Regions from separate parts of the Lysinibacillus sp. K60 genome, predicted to be linked through region 1. Evidence: riboswitches for the same ligand, from Rfam matches in the RefSeq annotation. Region 1 holds a riboswitch; the other holds the start of a gene.
The links. A riboswitch is a leader RNA that binds a small molecule or an ion and turns the genes downstream of it on or off. The one in region 1 is predicted to bind S-adenosylmethionine.

Region 1 (4,172 bases):
CTGGTAGCTGTAACACCTCTTGCCACAGTTTTACTGTTGCCTGCATGTCCTTGACGTAGAATTGGACGGATTCCATCGTGATAGCCTGTTTTACATCAATGGCACCACTTGCCTTTAATTGAACCAAACGCTCTTCATTTTCCTCCGCCCATTCAATTAAAAATGGAAAATCAATTGGCAGATCTGGCTTACCAAAATGCAGTAGCTTCCATTCTACCACCGTGCCATCTGGTCTTGTTCTGCTACATGCATCTGGTCCATATACTTCATAGCCCAATGCTCGCAAGCGTCGACCCTCTTCGTCAATATTTTTTGTGCGCAGAGCAATTCGAGAAAATCCCTGGCGCTCTTGATCACGTTTAAACGTATAATGTAGGGAATATGGGTATTGTGCCGCTTGCTCAAATAAATCACGATCATAGATAGCAATTTGTTCAATGTAGCTTAAGCCAAAGTAGCTTAACGTATTATAAGTCCCCCACATCGTGTGCTGCCCACCATTCACTGTATGGACATTTCGTTTATTGAAGAAAACCTTTATATTTTCTGGTGACTCCACTTGATGAACCAGATGATCAAAATATAAAGTCATGGCCATTCCCCTTTCTTTCCCCATTACCTTTACCTGTATGTTTGATTAGTTTAAAATTTACTCAAGAAAAGGAGTTACTAGTAGGATATGAAAAAAAGTTTCGTTTACCTACAAACTCCGTTCACTAATTTCATAAAGAGGTGATTTGAATGACAGATTTAGTAGCTGCTTTTAAATTGGCATTAGGTAATTATCCTACAGGCGTAACAGTTGTCACGACATGTCATGACACAAAACCGATTGGCTTAACCGTCAATTCCTTTGCATCTGTTTCAATCGACCCGCTCCTTATTTTGTGGTCACTCGATAAAAAATCTCAGCTCCATCCCTATTTCACGACTGCGCCAAATTTTGCGGTCAATATTTTAGCGAGTGATCAAGAGCATTTATGTACACTATTTGCTAGTAAAATCCCTGATCGCTTTGCACAAGCATCATGGTCAACTTCCTCTTTAGGACTACCGATTTTACATGATACCGCAGCTAATTTACAATGTAAAACATTTCAGCAAATCGATGCTGGCGACCATACCATTTTTATTGGGCAGGTCGTAGACATTACAAATGCTCAAAAAGAGCCTTTGCTGTATCATCGCCGCCATATCGGTCCCATACCAAAAAGCTTTTATAGCTAGCCTTTACACAAAAAAAGGCCACTTGTAAGCACAGGAAATCCTTCATGCTTATAGGTGGCCGTTTGACATAAGTTCTACTGAAATCATTGTTATTTTTTCTGCGGAAATCTCTGCTTTTCAAGCCTATTAATTTGCACAATCACACCATCTTGAATCGTAATATGCACTTCACCAAATTCAAGATTTTGAATCGCCTTCGCAATTGCCTCTAGTTTCTTATCATCTACTTTTACTGACTGAGCCATACGATACACCCCTTCTTTTTTATCCTTATTGTTCATAAAGAGGCCAACGCATCAAACTGATTGATAGCCCCTCCTATCTCTCAGACACCATCTGTTGGATTTGGCACCTGTTGTTCGGTTGCCGAGGCTTCATTGGGCCAAGTCCCTCCACCTCTCTTGATAAGAGTACTGCGTTTCTTGAAAATAATTCTATAATTCTGCTATAGGAATGTCAATACAAAATATTAGAAAACCTAGTTGAATACTATGCAATATGTCGTTTAGATTAAAAGACTCCCTATACCTAAAGTATTTTATGCCTAGTCAGTGAGAAATAGATGGCAATCCATTAATTTATTACAAGCTCCATTTCCTCATCATGAATTCAAGTGGGCCTCGATGATGTTTAGTCCTCCACCATACAGAAACCACGACACATCCTAAAAAATAACAGCAGGCATACAGCATGGAAAAAGCAAGTGTTTGGTTCTCCAGCTTTTGGCAAATAATTAGTATTCCAATGCCTATAACAACATGGCCAACATAATGCGTTAAAGACATTTGTCCAGTTAATATGAAAGATTGTATAACTTTATTTTTACATGTCTCTACAAGATAGATGGAGCCAACAATGATAACAATAGCCGAAGCCGAATTAGAGAGGACATACATCATATTCGGTGGAATCGGTCCTGTATCAAATAAATACAATGCACTCTCTACATCTAATAAATGAATGGTTGTCATCTTAATGAATAACGTTGAACAAGTCTCAGTCACGATGACTAGCAATAAGCCTATCACCAGTAAGTTTTTTCTTAATGTATGATTTGTTAAATCTAATGTGCCCATTACCATCCCTATCAGAAAGAAGCAAATCCAGGGGAATAGTGGATGATAGCCATTAAACATCAAATTTCTTATAAATCCAGCTGGTGTCCAAAAATCAAGATACTCTAGTAGCACATATGTTGGATGCCAACCAGCAAGGTAACTAAATTGAATTTGAAGCCATTGTGAAAGGATAAGGATGGCACCAATTATGAAGATCATCATTTTCTTGGATTGGGCAATCAAACAAGCAGCAACAAACATATACACGCCATAATAATGTAAGATATCTCCTGTCCAGCCGATTGCATATAATATAATCCCTATCGTAAATAACAAAAGCGCCCTCTTCCACAAAGTAAGTCGATTTTGACGAAGAAGGATTGGGTCCTTACTCTCTCTAGCCTGACGAGTCATGAAGGCTGTCCCTATTCCTGCTAGCATGACAAATACGGCCGAAGCACGTCCCTCGAAAAGATGTTGGAAGGCCATTAACCATGTTGAACCATTCGTTGTAGAACCTGTTATGACGCCAAAATTGACAATGAACATGCCAAGCATGGCGAGAGCTCTTGCAAAATCAAGACCTTCAATGCGCCGATCATCATTTCTTTTTGTCATCTTTGCCCCCTTGGATAACGCTATTCACTGCCTCCTTCCAAATAGCCCTATAGTTCAATTGGTTGCCTGTTAACATGAAATTACCGATATTATCATAGACGAGGGCTAGCATCTGTGCCTTCGCTTCTATATGGGGAGTATCCTCTAGCACGCCTAGCTGTACGCCATATCGTAGGATAGCAACAAAGCTCGTTAAAAAGCTTGTTTCTAGCTCTACTAATTGTCTTTTATAGTTTTCATCGCGGGCCGCTAATAGTACATATTGATTAAATATTTTATTAAAATAAGGGTCCTTGTCCTGTGCCTCAATAGATTTATAGCCTAGCTTAAGTAATTCCTCCTTAAAATTAGCAGAAGAAAGCTCTTTATACTCCACAGCGACATCATGTTGAATTTCTTTATACAATTCATCAAATATGAAAGCGATTAATTGATCTTTTGATTGAAAATAATAGTAAATGGCTGGTTTTGAAATACCGACCTCTGTAGCAATCATTGCTAAGCTTGTTTTTTCAAATCCATTTTCCGCAAACATCCCATAAGCAATTTCTATAATCTTTTGAAAAGTTTGTTCTTTATTTCCCATTATTACCCTCCTTTTTTACCGACCGTTAAGTAAATATTATAGGATGCTAACCTTTTAGACAAGAAAAAACTGCGTAGAAATATTTCTCTACACAGTTCATATTTATTGATTTTGTAAATACATCATTAAAGCTTCTGCTGTTTTTTGCTTGCCCATTACTTTAAGAGGCTGTCCATCAGCAGGTACAATCCAATGAGGTTCATCCCCCCCATATAAAGACTGAGAGCTATTTGCTACCATAAATTGTGCATTGGCTGTTTCCATACGCAGTCTGGCACGAGCTAACAAGAATTCCTCATCATTCGTTGCTTCGAGCTTAAAGCCTACTAACGTTACATTCGGTTGCCATCCCTTAATTTGACCTAATACTTTTGGTGCTTTTTTAAAATGAATAATAGGTGGTTCGTCAGAAGGCATTTTCCCCGTTTCCTCCATTAAATTACCTGATTGATCATATACTTTGTCAATGACCCAATCAGAGCCCGCAGCCGCCATAATGACGATATCGACATGTTGTTGTTGAACTGCATGACGCACCTTTTGTCCTAAATCCTCTATGCCTTCAAATTGAATCAATGTCATATCATTTTGGTTTTCTGGGAGCTGTGCAAAGTAACCATGCATGTATACTACGTTAGCGCCAGCAGACAGCGCCGCCTCTGCTAAATAACACCCCATTGTGC
Region 2 (4,172 bases), on a different contig from region 1:
CTTGTCGCACCTGGGAAATCTCCTACTTTCGTTGGATCACCCGTAACGGCCAACACATCATGAATACCTAAAGCATTTAACCCCATTAAATGGGATTGTAGACCAATTAAATTACGGTCGCGACATGTAATATGAGTTAGTGGGCGTACACTATGTGTGCTCTTCAACAATGCGCCCATTGCAATATTACTAATACGTGGAGAGGCCAGTGAATTGTCTGCCATCATAACTACATCTGCACCTGCATCATATAATTGCTTTGCTCCTTCAAGGAACCCATCGATCTCTAAATGTCTAGGTGTATCCAACTCTACTATGACAGAGCGTTCACGTTTAACTTTTTCATGAAGAGGCTCATACTTTGTTGGCTCCGCTTCCCGAACAATCTCAATCTTTTTAGGCTTCGCATGCTTCTCCTGAACCGGTGATAACTCTTCTAAATACTTCTTTGCTGCTGCAATATGTTTGGGTGTTGTACCACAGCAGCCCCCTATTAAGCGTACACCTTGATCACGCAATTCAACAGCCGCTCGACCAAAATAATCAGCTTCTGACTCATAAACGACACGCCCATCCTCTAAGTCCAGAAGTGAAGCATTTGGATAGGCTGACATAAATGCCTTATGAGGAAGTTCTACACCCTCAAATGCCAGAATTGTATGGTGTGGACCTAGTCGACAATTGACACCAACAATATCAGCACCTAGGGCTTCAAGCTCATGGAGAGCATTATTTAAAGACATCCCATTTTGTAAAACACCAGGCTCATGCATAGAAACTTGTGCAATAATCGGCAATTTTGTTTTTTCTCGTAGCATCTTTAAGGTTGCTGTTAATTCTTCAAAATCATAATAAGTTTCAAGTAAAAGGCCATCTGGATTCCCTGCAAGTAAGACTCTTGCTTGTTCTTCAATAGTCGCTAATATTTCATCCAAGGTTGCATCACTTTTACGAATTCCCCGAATACCACCAATTGTTCCTAAAACAAATTGACCGCCATCAGCCGCTGCTCGTTTTGCGATGGTGATAGCAGCTTCATTAAATTGTTGGACACGTGATTCTAATCCATAGCGAGCTAATTTAATGGCATTTGCACCGTACGTATTCGTTTGAATGATGTCAGCACCAGCTGCAATATATTCTCTATGAATCTTTTCAATTAACTCGGGTCTCTGAACATTCATTTCCTCATGGCAATACTCCAATCCATAGCCATATAGCACTGTGCCTATTGCACCGTCTGCCGTCAATACATGCGTTTTTAACCTTTCAAGCAATCCCATAAAATTAGCCTCTCTTTCTATGTCTCTATATAATAAAAAGCCTTCTTTCATAAAAAAGAAGGCTTTAACGATTCATCATTGTTGTTCCTTCTCATCTTCGACTCAACGGTCTTCTGGATTTAGCACCTGACAATAAAGTTGGTTGCTGAAGCTTCAATGGGCCAGTCCCTCTGCTTCTCTTGATAAGAATTAAGTATGAATTTTTTAAATAATTAAAAGAATCATATCGTTTACTGACGAATGAGTCAAGACTATTTCACATAACTAAGTTTTTTTTCACTTAAAATCTTAGAAATTGGCAAGTTCCTTTGCAAGCTCTTCGCCAATTTTTTTCCCATTTTGAATGCAAGCACCGATACCTACGCCAAAATATGAGCACCCTGCAATCGATAAATTAGGATATTTTTCATGTAATTCTTGTAGTAATCCTTGTAATGCCTCACGATGCGCTAGATCATATTTAGGCATTTGATCAATCCATTTTGTTACATTCACAACGGTTGGTTGCTCCTCTATTCCTAGGCTCTTTCTCACATCATCTAAAGCAACTGCTGCCAATTCTTCATCCGTCATGGCACGTAGTTGCTCATAGGCTGGATTGATGCTCTTATAAAAGAGTCGCACAAGTAATTTATTTTCTTTCGATGTATGCTTCCATTTACGACTAGTCCAAGTTGCTGCATTACAAGTAACGTCTGAATTATGGGAAACAATATAGCCTGTTCCATCTGCTGGCAATTTAGCATCTGGCACATCAAAACCTAAATAGATAGTAATCGCTGACGCTGTCGTAAATCGATCAAAATAGCGGTTTAAAGATTCATCCTGTAGCAGATTTTGGACAGTATCGTTCGGTAATGCTAAAACGACATAATCTGACTCAATAATTTCACCATTAGCTAAGGTAATAGTGTAGTTCTTATCTTGTTTTTGAACATTTAACGTAGTAACACCCTTGATAATTTCTACATCGGATAAGGTTTGTTCAAGTCGATCAATTAAAGAAGATAAACCTTTTTTAAACGATATAAATTTTTTGTTCGCTGCTTTAACAAATTGCTCACGATTCGCATCAAAGCCTTTAATAATACTTCCATAATCATTCTTATAATCAATCAAATACGGTAAAGTAGAGCCAATAGAAAGCTGATGTAAATCTCCCGAATAAACACCTGCAAGGACTGGTGCAATTTGATTTTTCACCAGTTCCTCTCCTAAATAGTAAGTTAAAAATTCACCGATTGAACTTTCCTTTGTGAAGCTATTGTTTGGCAATGTTAAATCCTTCAACGCTTCTTTTTTTCCTTGCTCGGAAATAAGTGTACTTTCCTCTAAGGATGCTAAACTCATCGGTATTCCGAAAGTTGAATCTGCCGGAATAGCATGTAACTCATTATTCGTATAAATATAAGAAATACCTGTTTCGTTGTAAACTAGTTCCGCCTCAAAATCAAGCTCCCGCACGAGTTCCATAACGCCTTGATGACGGGCTACAATAGAATCAGCACCCGTTTCCATGATGAAACCTTTTTCATGTGCTGAATATAATTTGCCTCCTAAATATGTATTTTTTTCTATAAGCACTAGACGAACATCTAAATTATGTTCCTTTACTTGACGTTGCAAATAATGCATTGTACATAGTCCTGTAATACCGCCGCCTAAAACAACAACTGTTTTCATCATAACCGCCCCTATTATTCGTTCTTTCTACAGTATAATCTTTTTTTCATTGAAAATTACGTTAAACCCTTTACAAATTTAGCAAAAATAGAGCTATTTCTTCAGTGAAATAGCTCTTACTTTCTGAATCTCTATAAGATTGATCCTCTATAACGATGGCTTCACAACAAACATTTTAATAGGTACTATAGTGTTTATTACGTCTAAAAACATAAAAAATAGGATGTTGTTAATAGTCTATCCTTTTAAATTTTGCGCAAAGCTCGCTAATTTTTCTGCTGAATTTGTTACCTCAGTAAATGAAGTGCCTAATTCACTTAATATGCCTACAATTGCTTGTATTTTTGTTGCCATACACTCATTTTGATCTTTTGCCTCTGTCATGGCTCCCAATATACTCGTAAATTGGCCTTCAGTTTGTAACATATTTTCTTCACCTGCTGCAACTTCATCTTGAATATTTGTCAAAGAATACTCTAGTTTCTCTGTTCGTTCACCTGTCTTTTTCAATAACAAAGCCACCGCTGTAACAGATTCTTTTGTCTGAATTGATAATTTCCGTACTTCATCGGCCACTACACTAAAGCCCTTTCCCGCTTCCCCAGCACGTGCTGCTTCAATTGCTGCATTTAAAGCCAATAGATTTGTTTGATTCGCAATATTGGTCACAACACTCATGATTGTTTCCATTTCCTTAGACATACCTGATAATTGTTCTATATTTTCTTCTATATCATGAAGAGAATGACTAATATTTAGCATATTTTGTGATTGATTTTTTAAACGCTCGCGACCCTCAAGTGCTTGGTTTTCAGCCAGTGTAGACACATCGAGTGATTTTTTTGCCAAATGTTTAATTTCGTCAGATTGCTTACTTAAGCAGGAAAATGAATTATTGGTTTCCTGTGAGATAGCTGCAAGTGCTTCCGAAGAATCTACAATCTGTCGTTCAATCGCTTCTTTTTCATGAACCATTTTTTCTTTCAGTTGTTCCACAGTGTTTTCAAAAGCTTCTAAAACGAGTTGTTGCTCAAAATTACAAATTTTCGATATAGCTCTGATCGTATTAAATTGATCTTGTGGAAATTCTATATTTTTTTCGACTAAATCAATAAATGATATCGATAAATCTTGGAATGCACAGATATACCACTGTGTTCTAAGCCCAATGTGGACATGCACCTTTGCAATTTTTACACGCCTTTG

Region 2: it holds a riboswitch for S-adenosylmethionine, as region 1 does, so the genes downstream of both, HCH28_RS21280 (bifunctional homocysteine S-methyltransferase/methylenetetrahydrofolate reductase) here and HCH28_RS09555 (YezD family protein) in region 1, are expected to answer to the same signal.

The regions. Positions count from the first base shown of each region.
Region 1 is NZ_JAASJR010000003.1:449,318-453,489, reverse strand. It holds gene HCH28_RS09565 (VOC family protein) at 1-592, opposite strand, end outside; gene HCH28_RS09560 (flavin reductase family protein) at 742-1,227, shown strand; gene HCH28_RS09555 (YezD family protein) at 1,317-1,472, opposite strand; SAM riboswitch class I at 1,543-1,638, opposite strand; gene HCH28_RS09550 (DUF418 domain-containing protein) at 1,809-2,903, opposite strand; gene HCH28_RS09545 (TetR/AcrR family transcriptional regulator) at 2,887-3,489, opposite strand; gene HCH28_RS09540 (phosphopantothenoylcysteine decarboxylase domain-containing protein) at 3,592-4,172, opposite strand, start outside.
Region 2 is NZ_JAASJR010000013.1:26,261-30,432, forward strand. It holds gene HCH28_RS21280 (bifunctional homocysteine S-methyltransferase/methylenetetrahydrofolate reductase) at 1-1,283, opposite strand, end outside; SAM riboswitch class I at 1,372-1,472, opposite strand; gene HCH28_RS21285 (protoporphyrinogen oxidase) at 1,572-2,966, opposite strand; gene HCH28_RS21290 (globin-coupled sensor protein) at 3,204-4,172, opposite strand, start outside.